Regions from separate parts of the Dietzia lutea genome, predicted to be linked through region 1. Evidence: riboswitches for the same ligand, from Rfam matches in the RefSeq annotation. Region 1 holds a riboswitch; the other holds the start of a gene.

The links. Region 1 has a riboswitch for cyclic di-AMP ahead of A6035_RS04330 (transglycosylase family protein). Riboswitches for the same ligand answer to the same signal wherever they lie in the genome.
Region 2: another riboswitch for cyclic di-AMP. It lies ahead of A6035_RS06435 (C40 family peptidase); the one in region 1 lies ahead of A6035_RS04330 (transglycosylase family protein).

The regions. Positions count from the first base shown of each region.
Region 1 is NZ_CP015449.1:965,193-971,845, forward strand. Features, by position in the region: gene A6035_RS04320 (helicase-associated domain-containing protein) at 1-1,204, opposite strand, end outside; gene A6035_RS04325 (hypothetical protein) at 1,308-1,508, shown strand; gene A6035_RS04330 (transglycosylase family protein) at 1,618-2,256, opposite strand; cyclic di-AMP (ydaO/yuaA leader) riboswitch at 2,268-2,427, opposite strand; gene A6035_RS04335 (hypothetical protein) at 2,609-2,896, opposite strand; gene A6035_RS19145 (cold-shock protein) at 3,014-3,415, shown strand; gene A6035_RS04345 (DUF2771 family protein) at 3,535-4,044, opposite strand; gene A6035_RS04350 (MFS transporter) at 4,041-5,432, opposite strand; gene A6035_RS04355 (glutaminyl-peptide cyclotransferase) at 5,425-6,318, opposite strand; gene A6035_RS04360 (DUF3027 domain-containing protein) at 6,377-6,653, shown strand, end outside.
Region 2 is NZ_CP015449.1:1,422,345-1,428,997, reverse strand. Features, by position in the region: gene A6035_RS06440 (NlpC/P60 family protein) at 1-814, opposite strand, end outside; gene A6035_RS06435 (C40 family peptidase) at 985-1,602, opposite strand; cyclic di-AMP (ydaO/yuaA leader) riboswitch at 1,615-1,764, opposite strand; gene A6035_RS06430 (hypothetical protein) at 1,844-2,062, opposite strand; gene A6035_RS06425 (DEDD exonuclease domain-containing protein) at 2,239-3,852, shown strand; gene trpD (anthranilate phosphoribosyltransferase) at 3,854-4,915, opposite strand; gene ctaE (aa3-type cytochrome oxidase subunit III) at 5,209-5,820, shown strand; gene qcrC (cytochrome bc1 complex diheme cytochrome c subunit) at 5,877-6,653, shown strand, end outside.

The DNA of each region.
Region 1 (6,653 bases):
TCGGTCCGGGCGGGCCGACGGGCTCGCCCAGCGCGGGCAGGGTCCCGCCGCCCTCGAGTTCGGAGCCGACGCGCCACGGCGTGCGCGGCATCGACCACCACGCCACGACCAGCTCCGCCCAGCGGCGAGCGGGCTCGCGCGCCGACCACACGTCCGCGGCCTCGGTGGGCGCCCACACCGAGTCGTAGTCGACGTCTCCGACCTCGGCGTCGCCGACCGCGATGAGCCCGGCGGCCGCGAGGACCTCGAGCAGCAGGGGCAGCTCGGCCTCCTCGAGCCCGGCCGCGCGCGCCACCCGGCGCAACTCGCGGACCCCCACGCCGCCGGCTTTGAGGGTGGCCGCCGGGGCGATCGAGAGCGCCGCCAGCACCGAGTCGCAGCGGTGGAGCAGGTCGAGGGCCGCCACCCCGCCGGAGGCGTCCACCTCGCGGGCCCGCCCGGCGCCCGCCCCGGCGCGGGGCGTCGCCCAGGCCGGGGGGTGGAGCAGCGTCGAGCCGTCCGCGCGGGCCCCGTGGCGCGCGCGGTCGAGGGCGTGGGCGCGGGGCACGACCCGCTCGGCGTCATCGTCACCGGTGAGCTCCGCCAGACCCGCCTCGGCGAGTTCGACCGCGGCCGCGCGCACGGACCCCGACGCGCCGGGCCCCAGCGCTCCGGCCGGGACGCGCCCGCGGGCGATGGCCTCGAGGACCCCCGCCGCCGCGGAGGACAGTCCGCCCCACGCCGCCTCGAGATCGGCCCCGGCGGGTTCGCCCGGATGAGGGGCCACCACGGGAGCCGACCGGACCGCCACCGCCGTGACGGGCACCATCCGCGCCGAGCCCTCCTCGCCCCAGATCAACGCGAGTTCGCGGAGACGGGCCACGGCGGCGTGGAAGACGGGCTCGTCGTCGTCGACACCCAGTCGCCCCGACACCGCGCCCAGCGGTACGGCCCCGGAATCGGCGCCGGCCGCGGCGGCCGCGGCCGACACGAGCAGCTCCGGCCAGGACAGCGTCCCCACCGCCCGCGCGGTGGACGCCGGCAACCGCAGGCGCGACGCCAACACGTCCAGCGACGCGGGCGGGGGAGTGGCCACGTCCGGGCGCAGCTCGCACACGCGCACGAGGGCATCGTCGGACAACCCGGCAAGCCAGGCGGGGAAGTCCGGTGCGTCGGCGGCGGCGCGGGAGGCGGCGCCGCGGGAGGTGGCTCGGGAGCTCGGCATGATCCGTCCCAGCCTAGTGAGACCGCGGCGGCCGTGAGAACCGGTCCGCGTGGGAATCGACCCACCTGCTGCCGAATCGGGTCGGAGGTGAGAGAATACAGGCGTGGCTGCCAAGAAGAATCTGACCTATGACAACCCGGGTTGGCCCGACGCCTCGTACGGCGAGCACCCGGTCACCGAGCTCGCCGCGCTGGTCGCGGGAGGCCTGTCGCCGTTCGGGCAGGAGACCTTCCCGCTCCCGCAGGAGCGGCTCGGGTACATCCACCCGTACACCGAGATCAACGGCGCGCCCTGGGTCGCCTGAGATCCGACCTCCGGCGGCGCGCCGGGGAACGCGAGAAGGGCCGCCACTCCCTGTAGGGGGTGGCGGCCCTTCTCGTGGTCCGGGGACCGCTCGGCGGGTGTCGCCGGTGTCAGTTGGCCAGGTAGGTGGCGACGAAGCCGTCCACCAGGTCCTGGTTGCCCGCATAGGCGGCGTCGACGGCGGCCTTGTTGGCCTCGTAGCCCTCGGTGATCGGGAGGAAGACACCGCGGCTCTCGGCGAACGTCTTGAGGGTGGCCACGTGATCGGCGGCGCTGACCTCGGCCGGCGCGGCCTGGGCGGCCGTATCGGCGTGCGGGCGCGGGGCGGGGGCCGGCGTCGGGGTCGACAGGTCACGCGGGGTGGGGGCGGAGTTCAGGCCCAGCTTGGCCGAGCAGGCGGGCCAGGCGCCCCAGCCCTGGCCGGCGAGGGTCTTCTCGGCGATCGCGATCTGCTGCTCGCGCGTGGCCTGGTTGGCCGTCGGCGCGTACTGCGTGCCGCCGTAGGCGGCCCAGGTGCTCGGCGAGAACTGCAGGCCGCCCTGGTAGCCGTTGCCGGTGTTGATGGCCCAGTTGCCGCCGGACTCACACTGGGCCAGGCGGTCCCAGTCGGAGTCGGGCGCGGCGTTGGCGGCCGGCGCGAGGGCCAGGCCCGCGGCGGAGAAGGCGGTGCCGGCGAGCACGACCTTGACGGCGTTCTTGGGCGCGGAGGAGGGGGTGGCGGCGCGGTGGCGTCCGGTGTACGAGGTCATGTACGCGTCAGTCCTTTTCACTCTGTGCCTACGAGGTGAGCTGTCGGGTTCGGAAACGAGTGCGTCCGGCCGCCGTCGGCGGCTTCACCCCAAGGCGACCTGCGGTCGCCGGGCCCGTCGTGGGCCCTGTCGGGTCCCCCGTCCCCGCCCGGGTAATGGTCACAGTGGCGTCGGCCGCAGGGCGGGGTTCGGTGGGTGCGGCCGATGCCGACTCGCTGACGAGTCTGCTACGGAACAGTAGCGGTTCGATGCCGGATCGTCACCATTTCGAAATAAAAGGAGGTCGCCCGAGCGGGGATCACTCGCTGTTATCTGCTCGTTACCTGGGTTGTTACCGAATGGGTGGGATTGGTCACACCCTGGGCGGCCGCGACCCCAGGATGGCGTACGCGAGACCCAGCAGGAAGCCCACCGGCGTGAAGAACATCGCGCCGAGGTAGAGGATCGTCGGAGCGTCACGATCGAGCACGAACGGCGTCAGTGCGGCGGCGATCGTGAAGACGACTCCGATCGCGAAGATGATCAGCGCGGCCACGAACAGCCCGCGGCGACGCGGTCTCGCGGGCGCGTGCGCGTCACCGGGGGCGGGCGCGTCGGGTGTCCAGGGGTCGTCGGCCGGGCGTCGATCGTCGGAGGTCACACAGGGGAGGGTACCGCTCGCCTCGCAGTCGTCACCAACGCGCACGAGGGTAGTCTCTGGTCGTCAGTGGAGTTGTCGGTCGCGCCCGTGCGCGCCCGGGACGGAAGGTGGTTCGCGGTGCCCAGCGGCAAGGTCAAGTGGTACGACGCGGAGAAGGGGTTCGGCTTCCTGTCCCAGGAGGGCGGCGAGGACGTCTACGTACGCGCGGACGCGCTCCCCGCCGGCGTGGAGACCCTGCGTCCCCGTCAGCGTGTGGAGTTCGACATGGTCTCCGGACGCCGCGGTCCCCAGGCGCTGCGCGTGGTGGTGCACGACGAGCCGACCGTCGCCGAGGAGCGCACCCCGCGCGGCGGACCCAGGCGCTCGCCCGACGAGCTGCACGGGATGGTCGAGGACATGATCAAGGTGCTCGAGTCGACCGTTCAGCCGGAGTTGCGCCGCGGTCACCGGCCGGACCACAAGATCTCGAGCCGCGTGGCCTCGGTTCTGCGCGCGGTCGCGCGCGAGCTGGACGCCTGATCCCGGTAGAGCGACGGGGCGGGCCACGAGCCGGTGCGCGGGGCGGGCCACGGTGAGCGGGCTGCCGGGCCGGTCGAGCCGGTGGCTCCGGTCGGTCGGGACCCCGTGCGTTCGGTGGGTCAGTCCTCGTAGGTGAAGCCGACCGACCACTCACCGTTGAGGATCGACTCCGAGCCGTCCGCGGCGTAGACGATCGCCACCGCCCGGATGGCCAGACCCTCGATGCGGCCCTCCTCCTGGGTGGTCACGGGCACGAGGAGCTGGCCCGGGCCGTCGGCCTCGACCGTGTAGTCGCGCACCCCGTCGGCGCGGACCTCGTAGACGTCCATCGTCGCGGACCGCAGCTCGCCGGGCAGCCGGACCGTCAACGTGTGCTCGTCCTGCACGTGGAACTCGCCGACCGGGTTGGTGTACGTGTTGCCGTCCAGGTCGGTCGCGGTGAACGGTAAGACCTTCTCCTGCCCGCGGTCGGTGGCGACGGTGATCTCGGGCAGCGCCCCGTAGCGGGACTCCGACCCCTGCCACGCGCCGACGATCGCCGCGATCATGATGATCATCCATGCCAGGATCGCCCAGGTGACGGGGCGGACGCGGGGGCCGGTCGACGGGGCATCGCTGTGGGGACTCACCCCTTCATTCTGCCGAGCAGGTGGCCACCGAGCGCACCCGGGTCGCGCGGCCCGCCCGGGAACCGCGGCCGGTTGCCACCCAGACCGGGGACGAGGGTGGAGCCGCGGGCGGTGAGCAGCGACTGGGTGAGCAGGAGGGCGCCTACCGAGGCGATCACCGAGAACCCGATCGTGAAGTCCGGCGGCAACAGCACCCCCAGCGCCCCGCCCGCGACCCACGCCAGCTGCAACGCGGTCTCGGACCGGCCGAACGCCGACGACCGGGCGGCGTCGGGGATGTCGGTCTGGATGGACGCGTCCAGCGCCACCTTGCCCAGTGCGCTGCACACCGCGGCCACCAGCGCCAGGACGGCCGCGACCCAGAGGGTGCCGAGGAACGCCGCGACGACGGCCGTGGCCAGCGCCGCCCCCGCCGCCGTGCTCGCGATCCGGCCCGGGCGCCCCAGCGGCAGCCGGGCGCCGACCGCGTTGCCGGCGAAGGTGCCCAGTCCGCCGGCCGCGCCGGCGATCGCGAGCAGCCCCGCCTGCTCGAGGGCGGACGTGTCCTCCTGCGCCTTGGCGACGAACGCCAGATACAGGGTGAGGAACCCCGTCATGAACCGCACCAGCGCGACCGCCCAGAGATTCGCCAGGACGTTCCTGCCGAGCGGTCGGGTGAGCACGGCGCGCAGGCCACTTCCCACCGACCCACCGTGTCCTGACCACAGGGTGGCGGATTCATCGTCCTCCGACGCCTCGGCGTGCGCGGGGATCGTCATGGAGACGTACGCGGCCACCAGGGCGACCGCGGCGAGCAGCCACAGTGCGGTGGGGGAGTCCCAGAGCCACGCCACGGCGCCCGCGGCGGCACCGGCGACGACGCTGCCGCCGACGTGCCCCAGTACCGTCAGGCGGGAGTTGGTCCGGACCAGGTCCAGCGCCGGGGGCAGCACGTGCGGGGTGATGGAGGCCTTGACCACGCCGAACGTCTTGGACAGCACCAACATGCCCAGCGCGAGCGGGTACAGCAGCCAGGTGTCGAAGTTCAGGCCGAGGATCACCGCGAGCACCGCACGCAGCGTGAACGTCAGCGAGACGGTGAGCCGACGGCCACTGCGAAGGCGGTCGAGGGCCGGGCCGATGACCGGCGCGATCAGCGCGAACGGGGCGACCGTCACCAGCAGGTACAGCGCGACGTTGCCGCGCGACTCCGCGGTCGCCGCCGAGAAGAACAGAGTGTTGGCGAGGGCGACCGCGAGGATGGCGTCACACGCGAAGTTCGCGACGGTGACGTAACTCAGCGGCGCCAGGCCCGAACGGTCCGCGCCGTCGGCGTGGAAGATCCGGCGCACCCCCCGCCCGGCGGAGGCGGCGGCCCGTCGTGCTGCTCCCCGGGGGCGCTCACCCAACGAGTCGCACCTCGTACATCTGCGGCCACAGCTTGCCGGTGACCAGGAGGTTCTCCGAGCCCGGCAGCGATGCGATCCCGTTGAGCACGGCGTCCGGGTTCGCGGGTCGGGGCCGGCCGAGCTGTGCGGCGTCGTGGATCGCCGTGACCTCGCCTGTGGCGGGATCGATCCGGATGATCTCGTCGGTCATCCACACGTTCGCCAGGACGTCGCCGTCCACGCACTCCAACTCGTTGAGCTGTGGCACCGGGGTGCCGCCCGAGGTGACGGTGACGGTGCCGGTCGGTTCGAACGTGGCCGGGTCCCGGAAGGTCAGGGTGTCGGAGCCGTCGCTCATCACCAGCCCGGAGCCGTCGAAGCACAGGCCCCAGCCCTCGCCCCGGTACGTGGCCTCGGAGCGGACCTCGAGGGTCTGCGGGTCACGGTTGTGGGCGACCCCCTTCCTCCACGTCAGCGTCCACAGGGTGTCGGGGGTGACGGCCAGACCCTCGCCGAACTCGTCGTCCGCCATCGGCACGGTCACCGCGTCCCCGCCCTCGAGCGGCCGACGCTGCACCACCGAGCCGCCGTACCGGCCCGTCGACTCGTAGATCTCGTCGCCGACCACCTGCAGGCCCTGGGTGAACAGGGCGGGATCGTGCTCCAGCGTGCGCACCACCTCGACCGAACCGCGGACCGGCTGCGGCTCCGACGGGCCGACCGGGACGCGCGGGGCGGTGGACCCGGTGGACGACGAACCGGCGGGCGCGCTCGAGGAGGCCAGCGAGGTACCGGCCGCGGTGGTGGAGGCCGCTTCGCTCCCGTCCCCCGTCGAACACGCCGTCAACGCGGCGATCAGGCTCAGGGACACGACGAGGGGGCCGACCGGGCGGCGGACGCTGCTCATGCCCCCAAGGATGCCGCACGACGGGCCGGACCGCGCCCTCCCCGCGATGATGCGCATAATGGGGGACGTGAACACCGAGGTAGGCACGGATCAGGGGGCGACCGTCGCGGGCACCGATGAGGAATCGGGCTTCGACGCCGAGCTGCGTGAGCGGCTGACCTCCGCCGTGGACGTGGCGCGGGCGGCGACCGAGGAGTTCGCCACCACCGGTGTGGGCGAGCATCTCGGCACCACCGTCGAGGCCGCGTACACCACCACGCACCGTTTCGCCTCGGAGCTTCCCGGGTACCGCGGGTGGTACTGGGCCTGCGTGCTCGCCCTCGTCCCGGGCGGCG
Region 2 (6,653 bases), 460 kb from region 1:
TGTATCCGGCGGGCATCACCGGCCCGCCGACCCACAGGGCCCGCTGCCCGTCCGTCAGGGAGTCCACGCGGCGACGTACCTCGTCCATGAGTTCGCGCATCTCGGCCATGCGCCGGTCGAGATGATCGGCGCGCTCTCGCGCCGCGCGAGCGGAGGCCCGTGCCGCGTCGGCGGTCCTTGTGGCGTCATCCCGGAGGCGTGCGGCCGTCTCGGAGGCCGCCCGCGAGGCGTCCAGTGCGCTCGTGGTGGCGCCGGACAGCCGGCGTAGGGCGTCCAATCTCTGCACGAGGTCTCGCGGGCTCTCGGCGAGAACCGCGGCCCTGGTCGCGCCCGGGTCGCCGCCTCGGTACCTCATGGCGGCGAGGTGGTCGACGAGGGACTGATCCCGCACGGCCGCACCGTCGGCCACCGCGGCTCGACCGGCGGCTGTCCCGGCGGCCCGCTCGAGGCGATCCCGCTCCCGCTCGGCGCGGGCGAGTTCCGCACGGGCCAGGTGGAGTTCCTCACCGAGAGCCCCGGCCTCCTCGGACAGCCGCGCCAACTCGGCCAGGTCCTCGCCCGCACCGGACACCGGGCCCTCGGGAGCCCCGGGCGAGGCGGAGGGCTGCACATCGGCCGCTCTCCCACTCCTGGCGGGGGACGGATCGGCCGCGGGGGCCGGGATCGTCGTGGGGGCGTCGACGGGAACGGTGGGCTGGGCCGTGACGGTGGGCTGCGCAGTCGCGGTAGGCGGAGCAGTGGCGGCAGCGACGTCCAGGAGCACCACGACCGCCACGGCGGCAGCGACCATGTTCGCGCGGGGACGGGGCTTCATCTGCTGACGTCGGTCTCTCGGGTCCGGGGTGGGCCTGGGGCGGGGTGGCTTCTGACGCCTATGAGGCATCCGGCACCCGAGAAGGGATGTTACATACGACACACCCCGCCCGGGGCCGGTACGTGACCGGTCACGGGCGGGGTGTGTGAGGGTCGGAGAGCCGACCCGCCTCAGTAGTAGCGGGTGGCGCCGTAGAACGGCATGGAGTCCACCGGCGCGTAGCTCACGGAGGTGCCGGAGTACGGGGCGTGGACGACCTGACCGTTGCCCGCGTAGATGCCGACGTGGCTCGCGCCGCTGTAGAAGGCGACGATGTCACCGGGCTGCAGGTCGGACTTGGCCACCTGGGTGCCGCCGCCGATCTGGGCCTGGCTCGTGCGCGGGATCGAGATCCCCGCCTCCTTGTAGGCCCACGAGGTCAGGCCGGAGCAGTCGAACGAGCTGGGGCCGGTCGCACCCCAGACGTAGGGCGAGCCGACACGGGTGGTGGCCGCGTCGAGGACGCGCTGGCCGGTGGAGATCTCGGGCGCCGGGGTGGCGAACTCGACCGGAGCGGCCGGGGCTGCCTGGGCGGCCTGCTGGAGGCCGGCCGGAAGCGCGATGCCCTCCGGGACGTCGATGGTGACCTGGGCCGGAACACCCGGCAGCCGCAGCTCGACGGGGACGTCGACGGTCACGGGCGCGGCGAATGCGGTCCCGGAGCCCGCGACAGCGGCTCCGGCGGCGAGCAGTCCGACGGCGGCCACGCGGCGGCCGGTCGAGCTGGTCTTGATGCTGTGGGCTCCCACGAGAGACTTTCCTCTTTCTTCCTGCGGCACCGACCGGGTTAGCTGACGGGTTCGGACACGGAAGTCTGTCCTACGCTGGCCGACCTCGCGGTCGTCGAGCGATTCACCCCAGTGGAACGTGGTTCCCCGGCGCGCCCTCGGGCGCTTAGGCGTGACCCCGGCTCCCCACCGGCGGGCGGGGAATGACTTCCGAGGTCTCGAAAAGGTTACGAAACTGTCTCGCCGAAGTCCAGTTCCCCGCTCACGCGGCGGTTTCCGCGGCCAGGATGTCGATCGATGTCACCATTCCCGCGGCCCGGAGGACGTCGATCGCCGTCCGCACCTCCGGGTCGAGGACATACCCGCAGGACTCCGGAGAAAGCTCGTCTACCTGGCCCTTCTCGCCGAGAAGTAGCGAGACGACGCAGCCTTCACAGTTCCCCGGCCCCATCGGGCAGCGAGTGCAATCCATCGACACCATGATCTACCTCACATTCCGTCCTGGGCGTGTTGCCCGTTCGTTATCGAGCCGCGATCCGGCCCCGCGGCTGGCGTCCTGGAGCGCACCCTAGGAACCGGGTACGACACACTCCCCCGGTCCGTGACGGCCACCGGCCGCGGACAGCGGTGTCGGACCCCGCCGCTACCGTCTCCGCCATGCCCCCACCCACCTCACCGGCACCCGTCGGCGTGCAGGCCGCGTTCGACGAGCTCGAGCCGCTGCTGTCCGAGGTGACCTTCGTCGTCGTCGACCTCGAGACCACCGGCACCAGGCCGGGCGGCGACGAGATCACCGAGATCGGCGCCGTCCGGGTCCGGGGAGGCGAGGTGCAGGCGGAGCTGTCCACCTTCGTCTCGATCGACGGCGTGCTGCCGGGGCACATCAGCAGACTGACGGGGATCGCCCCCGAGGACCTCGTCGGGGCACCGTCCCTCGGCGAGGTGATGGCGACGTTCCTCGAGTTCTCGCGCGGGGCGGTCCTGGTGGCGCACAACGCCCGGTTCGACCTCGGCTTCCTCCGCGCCGCCGCGGCCGCAACGGGCCACCGTTGGCCGGATCCCCCGTCCGTGTGCACCCTCGCACTCGCCCGGCGGGTGCTCCACCGAGGCGAGACGCGTGGGCACCGGCTCGGGGTGCTGGCCGCGCACCTGGGCGCCACGGTCGAGCCCAATCACCGCGCCCTGCAGGACGCACGTGCCACGGTGGACGTGCTGCACGCCCTCATCTCGCGGGTGGGCGACTGCGGGGTGTCCACCCTCTCGGAGCTGCTGGCGTACGACGGCCGCCTGGCTCCCGAGATCCGACGTCGCGCGACCCTCACCGAGTCGCTCACCGACGGCCCCGGGGCCTACGTATTCCGCGACGAGGCCGGCGGGCCGCTGTACGTCGGCTCATCCGGCTCGGTGCGTCGTCGCGCGCGTTCCTATTACTCCGGCGGGGACACCCGCGGACGGATGCGCACCATGGTCGGCCTGGCCGCCTCGGTGGACGCTGTGCCGTGCGCCCACCTCCTCGAGGCGTGGACGGTCGAGGAACAACTCATCGACTCACTGCAGCCACCGTTCAACAGACGGTCACGCAGCCCCCGCCGAGGCTGGTGGCTCTCCCCTCCCACCGGCCGCGCCAGCCGTCCGACGATCGTCAGGGTCCCGGACGACCCCACGGCGATCGGACCGTTCCGCCGCACCGAGGACGCGCGCGCCGCTTGGGAGGACCTCCTCGGGGCGTTCGGCGGTCGGCCCAGGCCCGAGCTCTGGGCGGCGCTCGCCGACGGGCGGGACTCGGGTCCGCTGCACGCGCTCGTCGAGCAGATCGACCGGCTCGCCGCCGGCGGGGCCTTCGAGCGCGGGGCACGACTGCGCGACAGGACCGCCGCCCTCATCCGGGTACTCGCCCGCCGACAGGAACTGGCCGCGACCGCCGCGCTCGCTGAGATCGTCCTCGTCCAACCCGCACCCCGACGGGCCTGGGCGGTGGCGGTCGTCCGCCACGGCCGGCTCGCCGGATCCGGCACGGTTCCACCCGGAGCCGCGCCGATGCCGGTCATCGACGGGTTACGGGCCGCCGCCTCCACCGTGCGGCCCGCGCCGGGGCCGTTCGCCGGGGCGACCCGGGCCCAGATCCGGAATGTGCATCGGTGGATCGACTCCACGCAGACCCGCATCGTCTCGGTCGACGGCTGCTGGACGCTCCCCCTCGGAGGTGCGCACACCCTGACGGACTGGGCGGACCGGGCCGAACGCGCGGCCGCCGATCACCGCCAGGCCTGACTCACCGGTTCGCGCTGAAACCGACCCACTTCTCGAGCAGGCGCGCCGCCTCGCCGTCGTCGATCGCCGTCGCCGCCCGGTCCACGGCCGCACGCATCGCGGCCACCAGGTCCGCGTCCCTGTCGAGACCGTCGAACGCCACGAGCGCCGCCGCGGAATTGAGCAACACCGCGTCACGCACCGGGCCGGTCTTCCCCGCCAGGAGGTCCCGGGCGACCCCGGCGTTGTGCACCCCGTCGCCGCCGCGCAGTTCCTCGATCGAGCACGTACTCATCCCGAAGTCCGCGGGCTCGATCCGGTCCTCGTCCACGTGACCGTCGGCCACCCGCAGGACTCGGGTCGGACCGGTCATCGTGATCTCGTCCAGCCCGTCGGCACCGCGGACGACCAGAGCCGACCGGCCGCGCAGCGCGAACACCTCGGCCATCACCGAGATGAGATTCTCGAAGGCGCACCCGATGAGATTCGCCGCCGGGGCGGCCGGGTTCGTCAACGGGCCCAGGATATTGAACACGGTCGGGATGCCGATCTCCCGGCGCGGAGTCGCGGCAAAGCGTAGAGCGGGGTGGAACACGGGGGCGAAGCAGAAGGCCACCCCCACCTCGTCGAGACAACGCCCCACGTCCTCGGGCCCGAGATCGATGGCCACGCCGAGCGCCTCGAGGACGTCAGCCCCTCCGCTCTTGGAGGACGCCGCCCGGTTGCCGTGCTTGACGACGGGCACACCACACGCGCTGACCACCAACGACGACATCGTCGAGATGTTCACGGTGCCCTGCCGGTCGCCGCCGGTGCCCACGATGTCCACACAGGCGCGGTCCGTGGGCACGCGACGGGAGTAGTCGAGCATCGTCGAGGCGAGCGCCTCGAGCTCGGGTCCGGTGACACCCTTCATCTTCAGGGCCACGCCGAACGCGGCGATCTGCGCATCGGTCGCGACGCCCTCCATGATCCGCGACATCGCCCACCGGGCGTCCGCCGGATCCAGGTCCTCCTCCGCCGTGAGGGTGCCGAGTACCCCGGGCCAGGACCGGCCCCCGTCGATCGCCGCCGAACTGCCCACGTGTCCCGACCTCCTCTGGTGTCATAGAACGGAGCCGGCACCCCGAGGGCCCGGCCACACGGGGTCAATCGTGCCACCCCGGCACCGCCGCCGCCCGCACCGTCCCCTGACCACGGCAAGCGCGACGGTCCGGACCGACCAGCCTGAGAGGCCGCTGATAGCCCCTGCAAGGGGCGCGATTTCCGACCCCTGACGGTGACGTATCTGAGGCGACCTGCGGAAACACTGAGCGGACACGCCGATTTCGGGGGTCCATGCAGACTCGCCCCACCTCAGGGGTCATACTTGGCCACGTGACGAGCGCAGTAGATAACTCAGGATCGGCCATGGCCCAGCGTGTTCATTCGCTGAATCGGCCGAACATGGTCAGTGTGGGCACCATCATCTGGCTGTCCCAGGAGCTGATGTTCTTCGCGGGCCTGTTCGCGATGTACTTCGTCTCCAAGGCGAACTCGGGAGGTGACTGGCCCTCCTACCCAACGCATCTGAACGTGCCGTTCGCCCTGACGATCACGGTGATCCTCGTGGCGTCATCGTTCACCTGCCAGCTGGGCGTGTTCGCCGCCGAGCAAGGCGATGTCTTCGGACTTCGGCGGTGGTACGTCATCTCCGCGGTCATGGGCACCGTCTTCCTCATCGGCCAGGCTTACGAGTACGTGATGCTGTACCTCGAGGGGACCACCATCTCCTCCAGCGTCTACGGGTCCGTCTTCTTCATCACCACCGGCTTCCACGGCCTCCACGTGGCCGCAGGCGTCCTCGCCTTCGTCGTTCTCGTGATGCGTACGACGATGTCGCGGTTCACCCCGGCGCAGGCCACCGCCGCCATCGTGGTGTCCTACTACTGGCACTTCGTCGACGTGGTCTGGATCGGCCTCTTCGTCACCATCTACTTCATTCAGTAGTCAGCTGGCCGCAGGACGCTGTGTCCAGCAGGTCCCAACACCAAAGGGAACTCACAATGAACTCACCTCACCCACCCGCTGCGGACACGCCGTCGCCGGACCCGGCGACGACCCCGACGCGGTCGGCCTCCACCAAGCGGCGCCGTAAGGCGACCGGCGCGCTCGTCATCGCTGCCGGCCTCCTCGGAGCGGGAGCGATCGCCACCGCCGTAGTCCCGGAGCCGCAGGTGGCGACGGCCCAGCAGGATCAGGCCGCGCTCATCGCCGAGGGCAAGTCGATCTACGACGTCGCCTGCATCACCTGCCACGGGCAGAACCTGCAGGGTGTCGAGGACCGCGGACCGTCCCTCGTCGGTGTCGGCGCGGGATCCACCTACTTCCAGGTGCACTCGGGCCGCATGCCGGCCGCGGACAACGAGGCGCAGGCCGAGCGCAAGAAGCCCCGCTACAGCGAGCAGCAGATCATCGCTCTCGCGGCGTACGTCGACCTCCACGGCGGCGGGCCGGGCATCATCACCAACGCCGACGGCACGATCGCGCAGGAGTCGCTGCGAGGCGCCTCCGGCGAAAGCCGCGCCGAGGAGATCGCCCGCGGTTCCGAGCTGTTCCGGCTCAACTGCGCGTCCTGCCACAACTTCACCGGCCGCGGCGGAGCGCTCTCCGGCGGTAAGTACGCGCCGGTACTGGACCCTGCCAACGAGCAGGAGATGTACCAGGCCATGCTCACCGGTCCCCAGAACATGCCCAAGTTCTCGGACCGGCAGCTCACGCCTGACGAGAAGAAGGACATCATCGCCTACATCAAGGCCACGGATAACAAGGTGACGCCCGGT